One region of the Pseudoalteromonas sp. TAP-3C genome, then DNA from elsewhere that is predicted to be linked to it. Evidence: riboswitches for the same ligand, from Rfam matches in the RefSeq annotation. Region 1 holds a riboswitch; the other holds the start of a gene.
What was found. A riboswitch is a leader RNA that binds a small molecule or an ion and turns the genes downstream of it on or off. The one in region 1 is predicted to bind lysine.

Region 1 (10,059 bases):
TTGGCCATTAGCTCAACCGTTTTATCACTTGAGAAAAACGCCCCCCCAAGTTTGAATTGTAATGTCCTAAATAAGCGGTCATGGCACTTAGTACCGATTGAGGTACTTGTGAGCCACCTGGCCCATCTAAAAATACCGGTGACTTACCATCAACAGTTTGCATTAAAGCGGGAAATTGCGCGCGCAGTTGCATTAAATTCATTTTATTTCTCTTAAGCAGTTAGTACAAAGCAATCCAAGTAACCTGGTTTGTCGGCATCAATTTTGTTCATTGGTGTGGCGTTATGCCATACCTGACGGTCATTAATTAGTGCAAACATACCGTCTTTTATTTCCATTTTAAAACAAGGCTCGGCTTGTTGGTTTTCGTATACCAATAGTTCACCACCTTCTAAATTTTCGTGAGAAACACCACACACACATACATGATCAAACCCATCTTGATGCACCCCTTCTGGGGCTGCTGGCGTATCGCTATCAATGGCAAGCATTCTAAATTGGTGAATTTCAATATCACGGTCTGCGTCAATGCCAGTGATCGCTGCAAATTCGCTAACAATGCTTTTCATGCCATTTGAATCAAGTAAGCTTTGCTCTAAGTTTTCGTAAGTACGCTCAACATTACCTTGAAAGGTATTAATCGAATCGTCTTGTACAAACGCTTTGGTCGCTTGAAGATTAAGCTCACCATTTTGTAGTTTAACCACTGAATAACGGCGTTTACGAAATGCACCATCTGCATAAGGATTTGCAGGTAAGTTATCAAAAGAAGGTTTAACCAAATCAATATTGGCTTGGTTAATAAAACGAAGTTGCAGTAAATTCTGGTTGTTTAATGCGGTCATAAAATCCTGCTTATAATAATGATAATATTTGCAGGGATTTTAATGCATATAGAAAGGATTTTTTGCTTTATTATCTGCATTAATCCCGACATTTAACGAGAATTAATACTTCCATCCAGTAAATATAGCATTATCTATCTAATATTTTTATAGCTAATAAAAAACCCGCTAAAGCGGGTTTTTAAACAAACACTATTATTATACCGCTTGTTGGATAATCACCTTGTCCGCTTTTTTAGTGTACTGAGGCATACGGTGGAAGTTCAAATAACGATAAGTATCGGCTGCGGTTGCGTTAATTTTTGCAGCGTATTGTTGATACTCAGCAGGCGTTGGTAACTTACCTAAAATTGCTGCCACGGCTGCAAGCTCTGCTGATGCTAAGAATACATTTGCGCCTGTACCTAAACGGTTAGGGAAGTTACGTGTTGAAGTAGATACCACCGTTGCTTTATCTGCAACACGCGCTTGGTTACCCATGCACAATGAACACCCTGGCGTTTCAATACGTGCACCAACACGACCAAAGATACCGTAGTAACCTTCATCAGTCAGCTGGTCTTTATCCATCTTCGTTGGTGGCGCAACCCAAAGCTGTGTTGGAATACGCCCTTTAAAACCATCGAGTAACTTACCCGCTGCACGAAAGTGACCTATATTGGTCATACAAGAACCAATAAATACTTCATCGATTTTCTCGCCAGTTACCTCAGACAGTAAACGCGCATCATCAGGGTCATTTGGCGCACACAGTACGGGCTCTTTAATCTCAGCTAAGTCGATTTCAAGCACATGTTTGTACTCTGCGTCTTTGTCAGCTTCCATAAGTTCTGGGTTAACTAACCATTCTTGCATTGCAGTAATGCGACGTTCAATGGTACGTACATCGCCATAACCTTGAGAAATCATCCACTTAAGCATAACAATGTTAGACTCTAAGTATTCAGAGATTGACTCTTTTGAAAGCTTAACAGTACAACCCGCCGCTGAACGCTCTGCTGATGCATCTGATAATTCAAACGCTTGCTCAACCGTTAAGTGCTCAACCCCTTCAATTTCTAATATACGACCAGAAAATTCATTAATTTTACCTTTTTTCTCAACCGTTAATAAGCCTTCTTTAATACCGAAGTAAGGGATTGCATGCACAAGATCACGTAGTGTAATACCTGGTTGCATTTGACCTTTAAAACGCACCAAAATTGACTCAGGCATATCAAGTGGCATAACACCGGTTGCTGCTGCAAACGCTACCGCACCTGAGCCTGCTGGGAATGAAATACCTAATGGGAAACGAGTATGAGAATCTCCCCCGTACCTACGGTATCGGGTAACAACATCCGGTTTAACCATGAGTGAATAACACCATCCCCTGGGCGTAGTGATACACCACCGCGGTTCATGATGAAATCAGGCAGCGTGTGATGCGTATTAACATCAATCGGTTTAGGGTAAGCCGATGTATGACAGAAAGACTGCATGGTTAAATCAGCTGAAAAACCTAAACAGGCTAAGTCTTTAAGCTCATCGCGAGTCATCGGCCCTGTCGTATCTTGCGAGCCAACAGTGGTCATTTTAGGCTCACAGTATTGGCCTGAGCGAATACCGGCAACATTACATGCTCTACCCACCATTTTTTGCGCTAATGTAAACCCTTTATCAGTCACTTCAGTCACTGCGGGTACTTTAAATACGTCACTAGCACCTAAACCTAGTGAGGTACGTGCTTTATCTGTAAGACCACGACCAATGATCAGCGGAATACGACCACCTGCACGCACTTCATCAAGAATTACGTCTGATTTAAGTGCAAATGTTGAGATCACCTTATTGGTACCGTGACGCTTAACCACACCTTCATAAGGGTAGATATCAATTTGGTCGCCCATATTGAACTCATCAACATTTAATTCAATTGGTAATGCACCTGAATCCTCCATGGTATTGAAGAAAATAGGCGCAATTTTATTACCTAAACATACTCCACCAACACGCTTGTTTGGTACAAACGGGATATCCTTGCCCATAAACCAAAGCACAGAATTAGTGGCCGATTTACGCGAAGAACCGGTACCGACAACATCACCAACATAAGCCAGTGGTAAGCCTTTGGTTTTTAATTGTTCAAGCTGAGTGATTGGACCTACTTCACCGTTTTTGTCAGGATGAATACCATCGCGCTCAGTTTTAAGCATGGCTAACGCGTGAAGAGGAATATCAGGGCGTGACCATGCATCGGGGGCAGGTGATAGGTCATCAGTATTAGTCTCGCCCGTTACTTTAAACACAGTAACGGAGATTTTTTCAGCCACTTTGGGCTTACTAGTAAACCACTGCGCATCAGCCCAAGACTCTATAATTTGTTTAGCGTATGCATTACCGGCTTTGGCTTTTTCTTCTACATCATAAAACGCATCAAACATTAATAAGGTGTTTGCAAGGCCTGTTACTACAATTGGCGCTAACGCTTCGTTATCAAGTAGTTCAATCATGGGAGCAATATTATAACCACCCAGCATAGTACCCAGTAATTCAGCAGCTTTTTCTTTTGATATCAATGGAGAAACAGTTTCACCTTTTGCAACAGCGGCTAAAAAGCCGGCCTTAATATATGCTGCATCATCAACACCTGCTGGTACACGGTTAATGAGTAGTTCTAGTATGAATTCTTCTTCACCTGCCGGTGGATTTTTAATTAACTCAATAAGATCAGCCGTTTGCTGAGCATCTAATGGCGCGGGTACAATACCTAATGTGGCACGCTCTTCTACGTGTTTACGATATTCTTGTAGCACAATATTACCCTCTTGGTGACCTGAAAGACTATCGATTATAAAGCTTTTAAATATAGATGAAAATCCATCCAGTCAAGCAAAACATTATACTCATTATAAATAATATGAATAACTGTTAAGTAAAACACCATTCATATGAATACCAATTAACTGCGAATCATTACTATTTATTAGACATAAAAAAACCCAGCTGAAGCTGGGTTTTTAATAAATTTAAAAAATATTAACGCTTAACTGCTACTTTTTGAACAGATGTGATCTGTGCTTCTACACGACGATTTTCTGCATTTGCTTGTGCTGTATTTGCAGGATTTTTCAAACGCTCTTCCCCATATCCTTTTGTAGAAATACGGTTTTGTGCAATACCATCTTTGATAAGCTCTTTAGCAACATCTTCTGCGCGTTTTTTAGATAACGCCATATTGTACTTTGCATCACCCGATGCAGAAGCATGGCCTTCTAATACAACCGTTGCATCAGTATATTCTTTCATAAACTGAGCAACTTGAGCGATGTCATTAAAATATCTATTCGGTACTTCAGCAGTATCAAAAGGGAAAGTAACTAATAAGTTAACGGTCACTTCTTTCTCTTCATATACAGTACAGCCTAAGCTATCAACGGCATCTGTCATTGGCGTATTAGCACATTTGTCGTCACCATCGTAAATACCGTCGTTATCGCTATCCATTGGTGTGGCGGCTACTACAGGCTCTGGTGCAGGCTCAACAGCGGCTGCCGGTGCGGTGTTTTGACCAAAAAAGTAGTTTATACCTAATTTAGCGCCTACATCGGTATAGCCTTTATCAAGACCTTGGTAAACACTGGTTTCAGCATTCACAAATAACCCGTCAGTGATAAAATGACGGTAACCTACACCAGCATTAGCAAATGTATTTTCATCTACAACATCAATCTCTTTTAGGCCAAATAAACCGTAAAAAGGACCGCCACCAAAGTGGTAAAGTGCATCAATACCGTAACGCTCGCCGTCGATATTGTTGCGATTATTAAGTACTTTGTCGTGTGCATTAAAGTCCATATCAGCGTATTCTAAACGCGCACTCCAGTAATCGTTAAAGCGGTAACCAAGCTCTGCGCCCCAACCTGTTGATTCGTTAACGTCAAGACCTGCTTGCTCACGCATGTTTTTCCATGAAGCGTCATAGTAGTCACCAAACGCACCGATGTAAAAACCTTCTTTTTCAGCAGCGAATGATGATGCGCTAGTTGCAGCTAACGCGATGGCAATTGTAAGTGATTTTAATTTCATTGTTTTCTTCCCAGTTTAACAACTAAAAATGTAGCTAATTAAGTTTTAGCTCTACCTATTCTTTATACAATACCAAAGCATTTGTTAATCAATACTTAACGTAGAATATATTTTTCAATATTTTAAATAAACTTAAACGGTTTAACTGTATACCGTTTTGCAAATAACAGTGCAAATGGCAAATAATCGTTTTCAAACCATTCGAACGCCAGCCTTTATAAACATGATGATAGCACCCGTTTATAGTTTGCCCTATAGATAAACACTGCCATAGTAAAAATGATCCTTCATATTTACTTTAACACATAAAAAAAATACTCAAGTACCACAAAATGTACGGTAATTTTTATCATCTTCTGGGGGCTTTTGAAACTCTTTAGCTTCCACACTGCTCATGTAAGGTGTCGCCATCACTTTACTAAAGCGCGCTAGCAGCTCACTACTGCCCTGAGTAATATACTGAGTAATAATGTCTTCGATAAGATGATTACGTGGAATAACACTCGGATTTGCTTGTCGCATCATCTGATAGCTATGCTCACCTGTGTATATTTGCCACAGTTTAACCCACTCACTAAGGACTGATGGTATTTCAGCTTGTCCATTTAACGACTCGGTTAAGGTATTAAACGTATTAGTGTAATCAAGCTGGTGCTTTTTCAATAACCCTAACAACTCCCCCACCAACTCATTATTTTTCTCATGCGCGACTGTTAACCCTAACTTTTGCGCCCACATAGCGCTAAATTGTTGATCAAATTGCGTTGAAAAATCTGCAATTAAAGGGGTCATCATTGCCACCGCTTGCTCATCATCGTCACTTATTAAAGGCATTAAGCTTTCGGCTAAACGTGCGCAGTTCCAACTAGCCATATTTGGCTGATTACCAAACGCGTAACGCCCTTGTTTATCAATAGAGCTGAACACGGTATCAAAATCAAACTGATTCATCATCGCACATGGGCCATAGTCTATGGTTTCACCACTAACAAGGGTGTTATCCGTGTTCATAACGCCATGAATAAAACCCACCCTCATCCAACTCACAACTAATTTAACTTGGCTGTTAATCACTGCGGCTAAAAAATTTAAATAACGCTGAGCGCCCGTACTATTAATCTCAGGATAGTGTCTTTGAATGGCTGAGTCGGCCAAGTTTTTTAAGCTAGCAACATCACCTTGGGTGGCTAAATATTGAAACGAGCCCACCCGTATATGACTGCTTGCGAGTCGCGTTACAATAGCGCCTGGTTGTGGCGGGTTACGATAAACCGTTTCGCCACTGCCCACCACAGCCAAACAACGGGTTGTAGGTATGCCAAGCGCATGCATTGCCTCACTCATTACGTACTCACGAATGGCAGGGCCTAACGCACAGCGGCCATCTCCACCACGTGAGAATGGCGTAGCGCCAGCACCTTTTAATTGAATATCCCAAAGCTGGTTTTTATCATCGCTAATAGCGCCTAACAAGTGCGCCCTGCCATCGCCTAAACGAGGAGAAAAATGCCCAAACTGGTGACCAGAATACCCCAGCGCAACGGCAGGAATAGCTTGGATTTCATTGCCACTGAATATGTTTGCGCATGACTCGCTACTGACCTGTATATTAAATTGCTCTGCTAAGCGATCGTTCCATAACAATAATTGTGGCGCTGCCACTTTGGCCGGATGATCAACAAGGGCAAAACCCTCACCAATGTCGGTATACCTTGGCATTAATTTCATCATTAATCCTATTGTTGTTGGCTTATTCCCACTCGATTGTCGCCTACACCATAAGCAACAATTAAGCTTAGCTCTTGCATACTTAAGCCACTTTGCTGCTGTAGTTGATTAAAAAAAGCTTGTGCTGCGCTCAATGATTTTTTAGTTTGCAACCCACCATCAATAATTTTGTGTGCACGTAAATAACCTTCTACATCTCGAGAAAGTAAAAAAGTATCTTTCCCTAAGGCACGCAGAGTATACGGGCCCGTATTCCCCCCTAAACGCGCGCCATGTTTTTTTAAATACGCCCACAAGCCAATAATATCCTCGCTTGGCCAACTAGCAATAAACTGACTAAAACTGCCATGCTGCTGTGCAATTTCATGGATCATGTAGGCATTTTCAGTAATGGTTTTTACTTTTTTAAAATTACGTACAATCCGCTCATCACTGGCTTTTTGCTCAAGCATATCCGGTGGCATCATCAGTAATTTTTCAACATTAAAGTCCCAAAAAACCTCTCTAAAGCCACTCCATTTACTATTAATCACCGACCAATAAAAACCACTTTGAAATACCTTGCGAGTAAATTCTTCTAACCAATCATCATCACTTAGTGCAATGAGTTGCTGTGTTGATAAGGGTTTTGCAAGTAATAACTTAAGCATTTTTTCAGAGCCCTTTCGCTCTACTGCTCGCTTATAAATATCGCTAAATTTTTCCATCTGCTTAATGCCTTACTTCGACCATAGTACTAGTGTACGAGAAAAGCAGCCAATACGTAACAGCTGTCAATTAAGATGAATTAACCTGTATTTAGTCACTTGACACCTAGACGGCTAAAGTGGTTTAATCGCCTTACTTACCCTATTACATTGTATTTGCTAATTGGTTTTTCAACAGCAAGTGCAAAGGGCTGGAAGAGGTGCGTTATTCAGGTAGCGTATGTTAGGAGCACAAACTCCATTGAGCATACGTAAGGGGAATTAACGCCGAGAGGTAATACTTTTTGTGAAAGGTTACTTCGGGCGACTAGGTTGAATCCTAGCGACTGTCACCAATAACATATTTGGTGGAGAGCTTCTGGTCTTAGTATAATAAGGCCATGCGCCCTGTTATTTAAGCCCATTCGCTCTTCGAATTATTCATTCGAACGATGTTAATGCGGCTGTATTCATACAATGCCTTAACTCTTCGAATTACTTATAAGTTCGTGAGAGATGATCAATAACTTCAATTTAAACGACTATCCATTGTGGACTGCGCTGATCACCCCATTTGATCAAGATGGCCTCGTTGATTACGCAGCATTAAATACCCTAGTAGCTGAACAAGAAGCGGCCAATAATGGTATTTTGTTACTAGGTAGCACAGGTGAAGGCTTAGCCCTTACCCTCAAAGAGCAACAAGCGATTGTTGAACATGTTTGCCAATTGGCACCAACCGTCCCCTTAATGGTTGCCGTTGGCGGCATGAACCTCAAACAGCAGATAGCTTGGGTTGAATACTGCAACCAATTACCTATTCACGGTTATTTGCTGGGCTCTCCCCTATACGCCAAGCCAGGCGTAGTTGGCCAAACCCACTGGTTTGAAAGCTTGCTTAATGCCAGTAAGCACCCTTGTATGCTTTATAACGTACCAGGGCGAAGTGCGGTTGATATTCCACCAGCCGTTATTAGCAACTTAAAAGATCATAAAAACTTATGGGCGCTTAAAGAAGCCAGTGGCGACATTGCCAAGTTTGAAGGCTTTAGAAATGCAGCCCCAGCGCTTGCTATTTTTAGTGGCGATGACGCGCTAATGCCATACTTTGCCCAAGCTGGCGCAAAAGGTTTAGTGTCTGTGGCTGCGAATGCGTGGCCTGTACAAACCCACGAGTTTGTAAAACGTAGCCTCAGTGGCCAGCACCCCAATTTATTTGCCGACTGGTCACAAGCCATTCAAAGCTTGTTTGCCGTGGCAAACCCTATCCCCGTTAAAGTATTGATGTATTTACAAGGGCGAATTAACAGCCCGTATTTGCGGCCACCTTTAACGCACCTTGAGTTAACGCAAACTGATTGTATTAACAACGCAAACAACACCATTTTATCTTGGCATTAAACACAGGTTTTTATAATGAGCTGGTTAGCACTATTAAATAATTTAGAATCGGGCGCAGTACGCGCAGCAACACAAGACAAAAGCGGCCAATGGCATGCAAACGTTGCCGTAAAACAAGGTATTTTAGAAGCGTTTAAAAACGGCACCAATACTGAATTTCCAGGTGGTTTTGTTGATAAGCACAACTTGGCACCACAAGAGTTTACCGTTGAAAAGGGTGTCCGTATGGTGCCCGGTGGCTCAAGTGTGCGCCGGGGGGCACATGTTGCCAAAGGGACTATTATTATGCCGCCTGCCTATGTAAACATTGGCGCATTTATTGACGAAGGCACTATGGTAGATAGCCATGTACTTGTAGGTTCGTGTGCTCAAGTGGGCAAAAACGTGCATTTAAGTGCTGCGGTACAACTAGGCGGTGTACTTGAACCAATAGGTGCAAGCCCAGTGGTAGTAGAAGATGATGCATTCATCGGTGCAGGCTGTGTGATTGTCGAAGGCGTAGTGGTAAAAAAAGGTGCCGTACTTGCCCCAGGCGTACGTTTATCAGCAACCATTCCTGTATACGATTGCGTCAATGAGCGTCAACTAGATAAAGGCGAGCCAATTCCAGAATACGCGATTGTTATTCCTGGTTCTCGTCCGGCATCTAACGCATGGGCTCGCGAGCAAGGTTTAAGCATGTCATGTGCATTAATCGTTAAATACCGCGATGAACAAAGTGATGCCTCATTACTACTTGAAGAGGTTTTACGTTAATGAGCTTTTTGAGCACGCATGTTAAAAACGCCATCACTGAGCTATCAACTAAACTTGATACGCCATTTTTTGTTTACGACCTTGATACATTAAACGCACATTTAGCGCGTTTAGTGACGCAAACTGAGGTAAAACTGTGGTATGCCGTAAAAGCTAACCCATTATCTAAAGTGATTCAACGCTTAGATAACGCAGGTTTTAATTTTGACGTGGCAAGCAAAGGCGAACTTGAACAAGTACTTGCGCAAGGCATTAACAGCGAGCGCGTGCTCAATACGGGGCCTGCAAAGAGCCCTAAACAAATTAAACACTTTATTGCGCGTGGCGTGCGTATTTTTGTTGCCGAAAGCCTCAATCAAGTACGTTGGCTGAATGAGCAAGCCATTGCTCAACAATGCCAACTGCAAGTGCTGCTACGTGTACAACTACGCTGGCCTGAAGGTGAAAAAAACCCCCTTGGTGGCGATAGTCTTACCCCCTTTGGTTTAGGCTGTGACGAATGGCAAACGCTAAATACTAGCGACTACAAAGCACTTAGCTTTGACGGCCTGCATATTTTCCAGTGGGGTAATATG
Region 2 (10,059 bases), 1.2 Mb from region 1:
AAAAATTGCAGCAAAGGCTGTGGTTTTTGTCGCTGTTTTTTAAAGCGCTTGGTAAATTGTGCTTTCACATCGTGATAATCAGGAATGTTTGGCGTGACAAACGCAGGCACATCATTTTGCTCTGGCAGCTGATATTCGTGGTGTTCAAACTCAGCCAGGCTTGCCATATAAGCAACAATATGGCGCTGTTGCCCAAGCGAATACTTTTGTGCATCGCTTACAAAATGTGGCTGTACGGCGCTGAGCATATTATCCACGCCATTTTTACGTATTAGCCCTAATACTTTTGCGGCTTGGCGGGTAATGAGGTTATTGCGACGCAGCTCTTCACGCAGTGGCATTAGCATATCGGCACTTTTACGTAAACTTATCCGGCCAACTAGGTGCATTTCTAGAATACGGGTACGCAATTGCTCAAGCATGCGTTTATCGCTGTATGCTTTACCTGAGCGTTCAATATGCTCTATTTGGCTGCTAATCTGTTGCTCAATAAGGGTAAAACAAGCATGAAAATCGCCTCGAATATCCACCATTTCCAGCATGGGTTCTATGTATTCATCAAACGCTTCTATAACAGCTTTATAACGCTTTTGTAGCGATTGCACTGCATTATTAGATTTGGCTTGTTCAACAATATTTAAAATGGCGTTTTCGTTGTGTAAAAACAGTTTAATTATTTTACGCACCCGGTCATCCATAATGCGACTAAAGCGGCGTAAATCATCAAAATCCTCTATTTCACCTGCGTTTAAAAGGCGATTCCCTAAGCGAGCTAAATCTTCAACCAATACGCTAATTTCTTGTGCTAAGCCTAAGTGTTCTTCTTGCAGCAAAAAAATGGCAAAATCGGCGATGGCGCGGTTTATTTCAAGTTGTGATGATTTAGCCAAGGGAATAATAATGTCTTGATTTAATAACCGATTAGTTTCTTTATAAATACGCTCATTGTTCCACGTGGGTTGTTTTTGTTTAATGGCATTTTGAAGATCTTTAATACTAAAGTCGGCCATTTTAAAGCGTTTAAATAATAGCTCTAGCACGCCCCAATGCTCGTTGAGGGTATTAAGTCGCTTTTTAGCTGGGATCATAAGACGTACAACTTCCTAGTATTTGTTATTTTATATATCTAAAAGGTGTATGGTATTCGTTTTTACCGCGATTTAATAATAGTTTTTATATCCTCTTGGTGATAGGATCCGCGCCGAATATGGGCGCACAGAGTTTGTGGGTATATTTTTATCCGTTTTCAATTTTTTACTTAACCTCGAAGGTTGTTTAATATCATGGTTTCCTCAATTATTTTAACGCTGATAGCGGTTGCTTTTTTGCTTATCGTTATCGAGGATGTGATTCACGTAAACAAAGCAAAAACAACATTATTTTTTGGCACGCTTTGTTGGATTATCTCCTTTATTTTTCCTCTTAATGGGCAAAGCCCCGAAACAACGCAAACCCTCCTTGACCACAATATTTTAGAAATTGCTTCTTTATGGTTATTTTTAATGGCCGCAATGACCTTTGTTGCCTATTTAAACTCCAAAGGACTTATCGAAAATGTGGTAAATCGTATTATGCCAACCAGCATTAGTGAGCGAAAGCTGATGTTTTTGGTGGGGAGTTTTGCGTTTTTATTTTCCTCTATTTCCGACAACGTGACAGCCACATTGATTTCCTTGGCTGTTATTATGTCATTAAAGCTTGAAGCCAAAAAATTAGTTAAATACGCCACACTGATTGTTTTTGCGGTTAACTCTGGTGGTGTATCGCTGATCACCGGTGATGTCACCACGCTAATGATTTTCCTTGATGGCAAAGTTACCATTAGTCATTTATTACTGTTAATCATACCCGCTTTATTAAGTGTACTGTTATTAGCCACATTATTATCGATGGGTATGAACAAGCAGTTAACGTTTAAAAAAGCCAGTTTTAAACGTATCGAAAAAACGGATATTACTATCGCCATTATATTTTTGATGACGGTGATAGCAACCTTAACATTGAGTGTTTTATATAGCGTACCGCCTTTACTTACCTTTTTGCTGGGGTTATCGATTATGTTTTTAGTGGCGCAATTTTTAATGCGCAAAAAAGACATTAACAAAGATATGATCGACTTTATACGCGACATAGAATACGACACCTTATTGTTTTTCGTAGGGGTGTTATTGCTTGTGGGTGCGTTAAAAGAAGTGGGAGTACTGAGCCAATTTACTAACTTGTATACAGTAATGGCGCCCGAGTATGCAAACTACTTAATGGGTATTTTATCCGCAGGTGTTGATAACGTGCCACTGACGGCTGCGTTATTAAAAGCCGATATTGTAATGAGCCAACAGCATTGGTTGTCGTTTACGTATGCAACTGGTGTAGGTGGCTCTATGCTAATTATTGGTTCGGCGGCGGGTATTATAGCCATGAGTAAGGTAAAAGAGCTGACGTTTGCAAGTTACCTTCGTTTATCGTTGTATTTGTTAGTGTGTTACACCTTTGGTTATGTGGGCTCTTACCTAATGGGCAGTTTTATTTGATTTTATAGTAAAACGACTTGACAGCTAGACGTCTAAACGATAACTTTCAAAGCCGCACTTTTAGTGCGGTTTTGTTTTATTAGCCACAGGTTAATAAACCATTCAGAAGAGGTGCGATACTTAGGTACTTAATGTGAGGCAACGACAGCCTTCGACCATTAAGAAGGGAAGTACTCGCCGAGGAAAATAATGGGTCGTTACTATTGTTTTTCGGTTTATGGGGCTGAATCCTCAAAACTGTCACCAATTTAGGTGGAGAGCTTCTGGCAGTGGATTTTTCTTATCTTTATTTCCTGCCAAGTTCTTCTTGTTTTATTGCGGTTTGGATGCCGCCAAAGGAGACGAAATGACTAACCAATCAGTGCCACAAAGTTCACAGAGCACAAAATCAGATTACATTGTTGCCAAATTTGGTGGCACCAGCGTGGCCAATTTTGAGGCCATGAGCCGTTGTAGCGAAATTATTGTAAACGATAGCAGCGTTCGAATTGTTGCAGTAAGCGCCAGTGCTGGTGTAACTAATCACTTGGTGGCACTTTGCAAGGTGGATATTGAAGCCACCGAGCGCCAACTGCATATTGACGGTGTACTTGCGATTCAGCAGGCTATTTTAAATCATTTGGCATTAGATGATGACTTAGCCCTTGGCTTTAATCAAACGCTTGATGCATTTCAAACATTGGCGGCACAAACACTCAATACTGAGCAGCAACACGATGAGTTACTGAGCTTTGGTGAGCGCTTATCGTCGTACTTGTTTACGCAGGTATTGCGGTTAAAGGGTTTAAATGCAGCGCGTTTTGATGTTCGCCAAGTGTTAAAAACCGATAGTCAATTCGGTAAAGCAACACCTAATGTGGCCGCCACAGCGCAAGCCGCTAAAACACATTTAATTCCGCTGCTTGATGATAGCGTTATTGTGACCCAAGGGTTTATTGGCAGCGATGCAAACAATTTAACCACCACCCTTGGTCGAGGCGGCTCAGATTATAGCGCCGCACTGCTTGCTGAGGCTATTAACGCTAAAAGTGTGTATATTTGGACTGACGTAGTCGGTATTTTTAGCACCGATCCGCGTTTGTGTGTAAAAGCGACACCTATTGCCCGTTTAAGTTTTGATGAAGCGGCAGAAATGGCGACCTTTGGCGCTAAAGTGCTGCATCCAGCCACTATTTTGCCAGCTAGTCGCAGCCATATTAATGTATTTGTTGGCTCAAGCACAGAACCAGAACTTGGCGGTACGTGGATTGAGCGTGAAAAATCGCAGCTACCTAGTATTCGTGCGGTAACGCAACGTAAAAACCAAATATTATTAACCCTTAAAAGCCCAGAAATGCTATTAGCCAGTGGCTTTTTAGCCCGTATATTTACTATTTTAAGTGAATGTAATATTTCGGTTGATTTAGTTACTACCTCTGAAATTAGTGTAGCAATTACCCTTGATAATGCGCCGAATGCATCGCGCCCAGAGCTAGAACAAGCATGTTTAGATAAACTGGCTGAATTTTGCCATGTATCGGTTGAAAATAATTTAACACTGGTGGCGTTAATTGGCTCTGAAATTGTTTTGCGCCAGCATGAAATGAATTTAATGCAGGTATTGAGCGAGTTTAATATTCGCCTTATTTGTCATGGTGCAAGTAAACATAACCTATGCTTTTTAGTGGAGCAAAGCGAGTCAGATGCAGTGGTTCAAGCTATTCACAGCCGATTACTAGAGGGTCAGTGCGCTTCGTAAATCGTTAATAGTCATTATTGAGCACCGCCAGTCGGTGCTTTTTTTTGCCACAACGCTTATATCAAACATTTTATTGTGTACCCCTGCCAGTGTATTGCTGCTGGCTGTAAGCTGTGCGTTATTAAGTTCGTTAAACACATTAGGGCTTAATAGCTGAGCAATAGGGCGGCTGGTGGCTTTAGCCAGCGCTTCTTTTAACGTCCAAATCCTAAAAAAGTAATGTGCTTGAGTTGTTATATTATCGGTATCGGTTATTAAGCTCAATTCGGCTGGATGGTAAAAGTGTTTAGCGAGTTTATTAAAAGGGCGTTTTAAACTAATTTTTTCAATATCAAAACCAAATTGCGTTGATGCAACATTTAACGCTGCACCTATAAATCCATGAGAATGAGAAATACAGCAACTGATCACGTCAGTTGTATTGTTAATATGTAACTCTAGTTTACTATTATCAGGGTTAAATTCAGAGCTGATATCAGCCAGTTTTAGAGGGGCATAGCAAGTAAAAGCAGTTTTCACTAAATACTTTAGCACTAGCCGTGTAGCTAAATATTCTTGTTTAGCCTGTGGGGTCTTGCGCCGAGCAATAACATTGAGCTCAAAAGGGCTTAAATATTGGGGTAAATCAAATTCACTCACATTGAGGGTGGTTGCGTCAAGCATTACAATGCACTGATTATTATCTGCTTTAGCGTGCGTGACTGCTAGCTGGTTTTCGAAGTAAGTTGAATTCATCATTGCTCGTTAAAAATGACGACCGATTACATATTTATCACCCTAAGCTGGGTAGTTTGTGAGCGGTTGTTTGTTGTTATACGCGCTAAGGACATTTTTATTACTCAGTCGCTGTTAAATATGGTTTAATTCACATTCGTTAAAATAATAACAGATTTGTAAGTGTATGACACAAGTGCGTGATGGTTTTCAAAGTCGACTTGGTTTTGTATTGGCAGCAGCCGGTGCTGCGGTAGGGTTAGGTAATATATGGGGCTTTCCTACACAGGCTGCTAATCATGGTGGTGGCGCATTTTTATTGGTGTATTTTATTGTTATTTTTTTACTCGCATTACCTGCGTTATACACCGAACTGTATTTAGGCTTCAAAGCCCAAGCTAACCCAGTAAAAGCTCTTGGCCAAGCATGGCAAGATCATGCGCCTAAAGTGGGCGCTGCTGCAGGCTACATTGGCTTAGCTGGCGCAATAGTGATGCTAAGCTTTTATTCAATAGTGGCGGGTTGGATGCTTTCTTACGCCATAGAGCCTATAACGACCTTTTTAGGCTGGCAGCATTTAAGTGAATTTTTACATAGTGACTCTATGCTGCGTAATTTTATATTTACGCCGCTTATGCTTATTTTAACCGCCAGTATTATTTTAAAAGGGGTTAAATCAGGAATAGAAACCTGGTCGCGCCGTTTAATGCCGCTGTTACTGGTTTTACTGATTGGTTTAATTGTCTATATTGCAACGCTTGAAGGCGCAAGCGAAGGCTTTGCCGCTTATTTAGTGCCCGACTTTAGCAAAATACTTGACCCCGATTTAATTATTGCCGCAATGGGGCAGGCGTTCTTTTCGTTGTCGCTTGGGGTAGGCTGTATGATGATTTATGGCTCGTACTTAAAACCCGGAGCTAACTTACCAAAATTAACCGCAAGTGTTGCGCTACTTGATACCAGCGTGGCGTTTTTGGCGGGCTTATTAATAATTCCGGCTATTTATGTTGCCCAGTACAATGGCGTTGAAGTATTTAGCAACGGCAAACTAATCGGTGAAGGCCAGCTTATTTTTGCCATATTACCTGAGTTATTTGCCACTATGGGTGAGATTGGTTTATTGGTTGGTTTACTGTTTTTTGTGCTTATGTCGATTGCTTCAGTTACCTCAACTATTTCATCAACTGAGATTCCGGTCGCCTTTTTAGTAGAAAACCACAGTGTAGATAGAACCAAAGCAACATGGGCAGTCAGTGCTATTGTACTTATTTGTGCCAGTACTATTATTGTTAACTTTGATTGGCTATTTGGTTTGGTTATTATGGTATTTACCCAATACCAGTTGCCATTAATGGGACTGTTTTACTTTATAACGGTAGGTTGGTTATGGCAGCGCGGTAATAAGTTACACCAAGCAAGCTCTGGGGTGCACTATTGGTTTGCGCAGTACATTCGTTTTGTTTGCCCAGTACTAATGACATTGGTATTTGCTAATGTAGCGTTTGGTTGAAATTTAGCCGTCAGTTTTTTAGGTGTGAGTGGTAATACATCCAAGGAGGGATTATGAGCAGAGAAATTAAAATACCGATTTTGCCTGACTCGGTAGCAACAGCAAAAATTACTAACCTTTATGTTAATGAAGATCAACCAGTCTATTTAGACGATGTGTTATTTGATGTTGAGACTGAAAAAGTCGTTTTAGAAGTCATGGCCGACTGTAATGGCATTATTGAAAATATAACGATTGCCAATGGTGATCATGTTAATACTGAGCAAGTTGTGATGACTTTGCAGCAGCTTGCAGACAGCGAAATGCCAGCACGACCGACAGCTCAACAACCTCAACCGCGAGTAAACGGCTCAGAAAATGACGTTATTGTTTCTCCTTGGTTAAGTAAACTAAATAAAAGTTTTCTAGCATTCGGCGCTTTAGCTATCCTTTTTGTGCTGGGTAAATAGCTAACATGGTTAATTATGTAAACCACCCAATATATGGCAGCCAGCCAATTTCCTCTGGTAATAGTTATACAAAGCAAGAAATAGAAGATGCTCATTGGCGATATAAAAGTGTGCGTTATATTCCAGAAACAACAATCCCCGCAGTTATCGAAAAGCAAAATTATAATATATATCCAAGGCAACTCTATGTTGATATACAAGAGCAATGTGTCGATTGTCACAGGCCATTTATATTTTTTGCGAAAGAGCAGTAATACTGGTTTGAAGAATTAAAGTTTTGGATTGATGCACATGCTATCAAATGCTTTGAATGTCGAAAGAAAAGCCATGCAATAAATCAGCTGCAAATTAGCTATGCAAACTTAATCATTAAAAAACATAGAACGCCCGCCGAAACCCAATTGCTTAAGTCCAGCGCGCAACAGCTTTTTGATTTAGGCGTGATCAATAAGATCAATAAACTAAATATTATTCGAAAAATGTAACTATCAGTATTTAAAAGACTTATATCTTTGCGCTTGTTTGTCAGATTCGATTAACAGGAATTAACCAAACCTGACAGTCAAAACCCTGCCAATTGCAGACGGTCAGTAATATGATGTATGTGGTCTAGATTTAGCTTTATGTCTCGATAAGAGCTTTAAGTTCATTCGGTGTTAAATTAAGCGGCGTAGGTTGGGTTGAGTTTAACGAAACCCAACCAAACAATACTCAGCCAATTGGAATCAGTATTTAGCATTCACGTTTGTCTTAAATCAGCTCAGATAAGACGGTCAGTAATATGATGTCTGAAGACAAGATTTGACACATTGGCTTCTCAGACACATTGGCTTCTCATCATCTGCGAGAACTAGAAAGGGCTTGGGAGCAAGACGGTATGCAGTGGGCCAAGGACATGCAAAACCTATTGAAAGAAATCAACAAATATCAAATTGATAACCCTGGACTAAATGCGGACACCAAAGCGCGATATAAACAGAAATATGAAGAAATATTGGCCCAAGGTGACATTAAATGCCCCCCACCAGATGAAAACAGCCGAGTAAAAGGGCAACGAGGCCGATTAAAGCGAACTAAGTCCAGAGCGTTGTTAGAGCGATTAAGGGGTTATCAAGATGATGTCTTACGTTTTATGACGGGAATTGCTGTGCCTTTTACAAATAATCAAGGTGAGAATGACATTAGGATGACCAAGGTTCATCAAAAAATATCAGGATGTTTTAGAAGCCAACAAGGCGCAGAGATGTTCTGCTTGATAAGAAGCTATCTATCGTCTTGCAGAAAACAAGATGTATCTGCAAGCCCTAGCGCTTGAGTTACTCTTCAAAAATCAGCTACCTGATATATTTATTGAAGATGAGGCTGAATAGTTACACTATTGCTAGAATTTTGTGTAAACTTTGCGCCGATTAAGTGTCATGCGTGGAAACGTGTTGAATAATTGGATAGTGCGGCACTTTTGGAATAAAATATTGTGCCTAGATAGCTCGAATTTCCTATCCGTTATTCAGTGAACATTTCTAATTTTTAAACTTCAATATCAAACAGTAGCTAATACGTAAACAGTCATAGGAGATATGAAATGGTCCAGTCAGTGCAAACACTGGAAAAACAAAGGTTGCAGGAACTTTTTGATAGTTGTCAGCAACAGGTTCTGTCTCAAATTATGGGGCCATTCGGTTTATCAACTGCAATGTTTGAGAATAAGAATGGTGGCAACGTAGCGACGGTTCACAATGCTGATCAATCAATATTCCCTGACGAAATGCATGAGAAAAATTACGCAATAGCTAATGACCGTTACAGCCAAGAAACCAGACAAAAACATTGGGATGATGCGAGTGCTAGAGGAGGAAAGCATAAAGAAAATAACCAAGCACTAGATGCTGGCCAAGAAGTGTTGAGTGATGCAACTAAACGCCCAATGACAAAAGGAGATATTCACGGTGATCATGTCGTCTCTTTAGCGGAAATTCATGCTAATAAATCGCTCCATCTTCGATTCAGTGAGGAAGAGAGGAAAGTGATAGCAAATAATGAAAAAAACATGGCATATATCGAAGGAAAACTGAATATGTCAAAAGGGAAAAAAAGCTGGGATGAATGCCTCAGCGATCCAGAGTTTGTAAAAGCTAATAACTTATCTCAAGACGAGATCGAAAATATAAAGAAAATCGATAAGGAGGCACGAGATTATATTCAAGGTGCTGAGAATGAGAGATTAGCTAGTGAGCTGCTGTCAACAGGTGCCAAAGAAGCCGCAATGATGGGTGTTCGCCAAGCCTTGGGCATGTTGCTGACTGAGCTAGTTAATCAACTTTTCAATGAGATAAAAGATCTATATAGACAAGGTGTTGCCTCGGGCAAAGAGCTTCTGCAGGAGTTAAAGTTTCGCGCAAAAAAAATTATAGACGCCCTGCTAAAAAAACTACCTAATGCACTAAATCAAATTTTTGAAGGTGGCTTAAGTGGGTTTGCTAGTAATCTCATCACTTTTTTAATTAACACTTTTATTACTACAGCAAAAAATGTAGTGAAGATAATACGTGAAGGGCTGCTTTCTCTTTTTAAAGCAATAAAAATGATATTATTCCCGAAAAAAGGTGTAAATAAGCAGGAGAATTTAAAAACGGCTTTGAAACTGATTACTACAGCAGTTTTTACATCTATCGGTATTTTATTTGAGGAGTCCTTCAAAGCTTTCTTCGTCGCTATCCCAGTGGTTGGTGTTTTCGCCGATATTCTCGCTCCAGTATTTATGGGTATCCTGGTGGGGATATCATCAGCTTTGATCGCATATGTTATCGACCGGCTCTTTGATAAATACGGCGGCCCTTCATTCGATGAAAAAATGCTGGATCAGTTTATGGAAAACTCAAATCTTCAGCATAAATTTGCTGATGATATTTTGGACCAGCTGGATGTTTCAATCATGGCTGTAGAAAACTACCAATACTCAATTCGAATCAATCAGGATATTGCTAAAAAATTTGCGAGTGCATTGGCAGCTAATGATTATACCTTGCATCTGTTGGAGTGCGATATTGTAGTTATGGATAACCAAATTCAAAGCATTAGAAAGGAAACTAAACTGCAAGAAGAGTCATATTTTAACAT

Region 2: it holds a riboswitch for lysine, as region 1 does, so the genes downstream of both, lysC (lysine-sensitive aspartokinase 3) here and dapA (4-hydroxy-tetrahydrodipicolinate synthase) in region 1, are expected to answer to the same signal.

The regions. Positions count from the first base shown of each region.
Region 1 is NZ_CM187618.1:71,159-81,217, reverse strand. It holds partial or broken gene AC6H44_RS00390 (cysteine desulfurase-like protein) at 1-202, opposite strand, end outside; gene AC6H44_RS00385 (2OG-Fe dioxygenase family protein) at 213-845, opposite strand; partial or broken gene acnB (bifunctional aconitate hydratase 2/2-methylisocitrate dehydratase) at 1,044-3,640, opposite strand; gene AC6H44_RS00375 (OmpA family protein) at 3,864-4,913, opposite strand; gene AC6H44_RS00370 (protein adenylyltransferase SelO) at 5,232-6,641, opposite strand; gene AC6H44_RS00365 (DNA-3-methyladenine glycosylase I) at 6,650-7,348, opposite strand; lysine riboswitch at 7,536-7,714, shown strand; gene dapA (4-hydroxy-tetrahydrodipicolinate synthase) at 7,844-8,728, shown strand; gene AC6H44_RS00355 (2,3,4,5-tetrahydropyridine-2,6-dicarboxylate N-succinyltransferase) at 8,744-9,484, shown strand; gene AC6H44_RS00350 (PLP-dependent decarboxylase) at 9,484-10,059, shown strand, end outside.
Region 2 is NZ_CM187618.1:1,290,872-1,300,930, forward strand. It holds gene AC6H44_RS06120 (MksB family condensin complex protein) at 1-1,088, opposite strand, end outside; gene nhaD (sodium:proton antiporter NhaD) at 1,284-2,531, shown strand; lysine riboswitch at 2,630-2,802, shown strand; gene lysC (lysine-sensitive aspartokinase 3) at 2,878-4,269, shown strand; gene AC6H44_RS06135 (4'-phosphopantetheinyl transferase family protein) at 4,246-5,004, opposite strand; gene AC6H44_RS06140 (sodium-dependent transporter) at 5,171-6,493, shown strand; gene AC6H44_RS06145 (biotin/lipoyl-containing protein) at 6,547-6,942, shown strand; gene AC6H44_RS06150 (hypothetical protein) at 6,948-7,196, shown strand; partial or broken gene AC6H44_RS06155 (IS66 family transposase) at 7,775-8,312, shown strand; gene AC6H44_RS06160 (AI-2E family transporter) at 8,525-10,059, shown strand, end outside.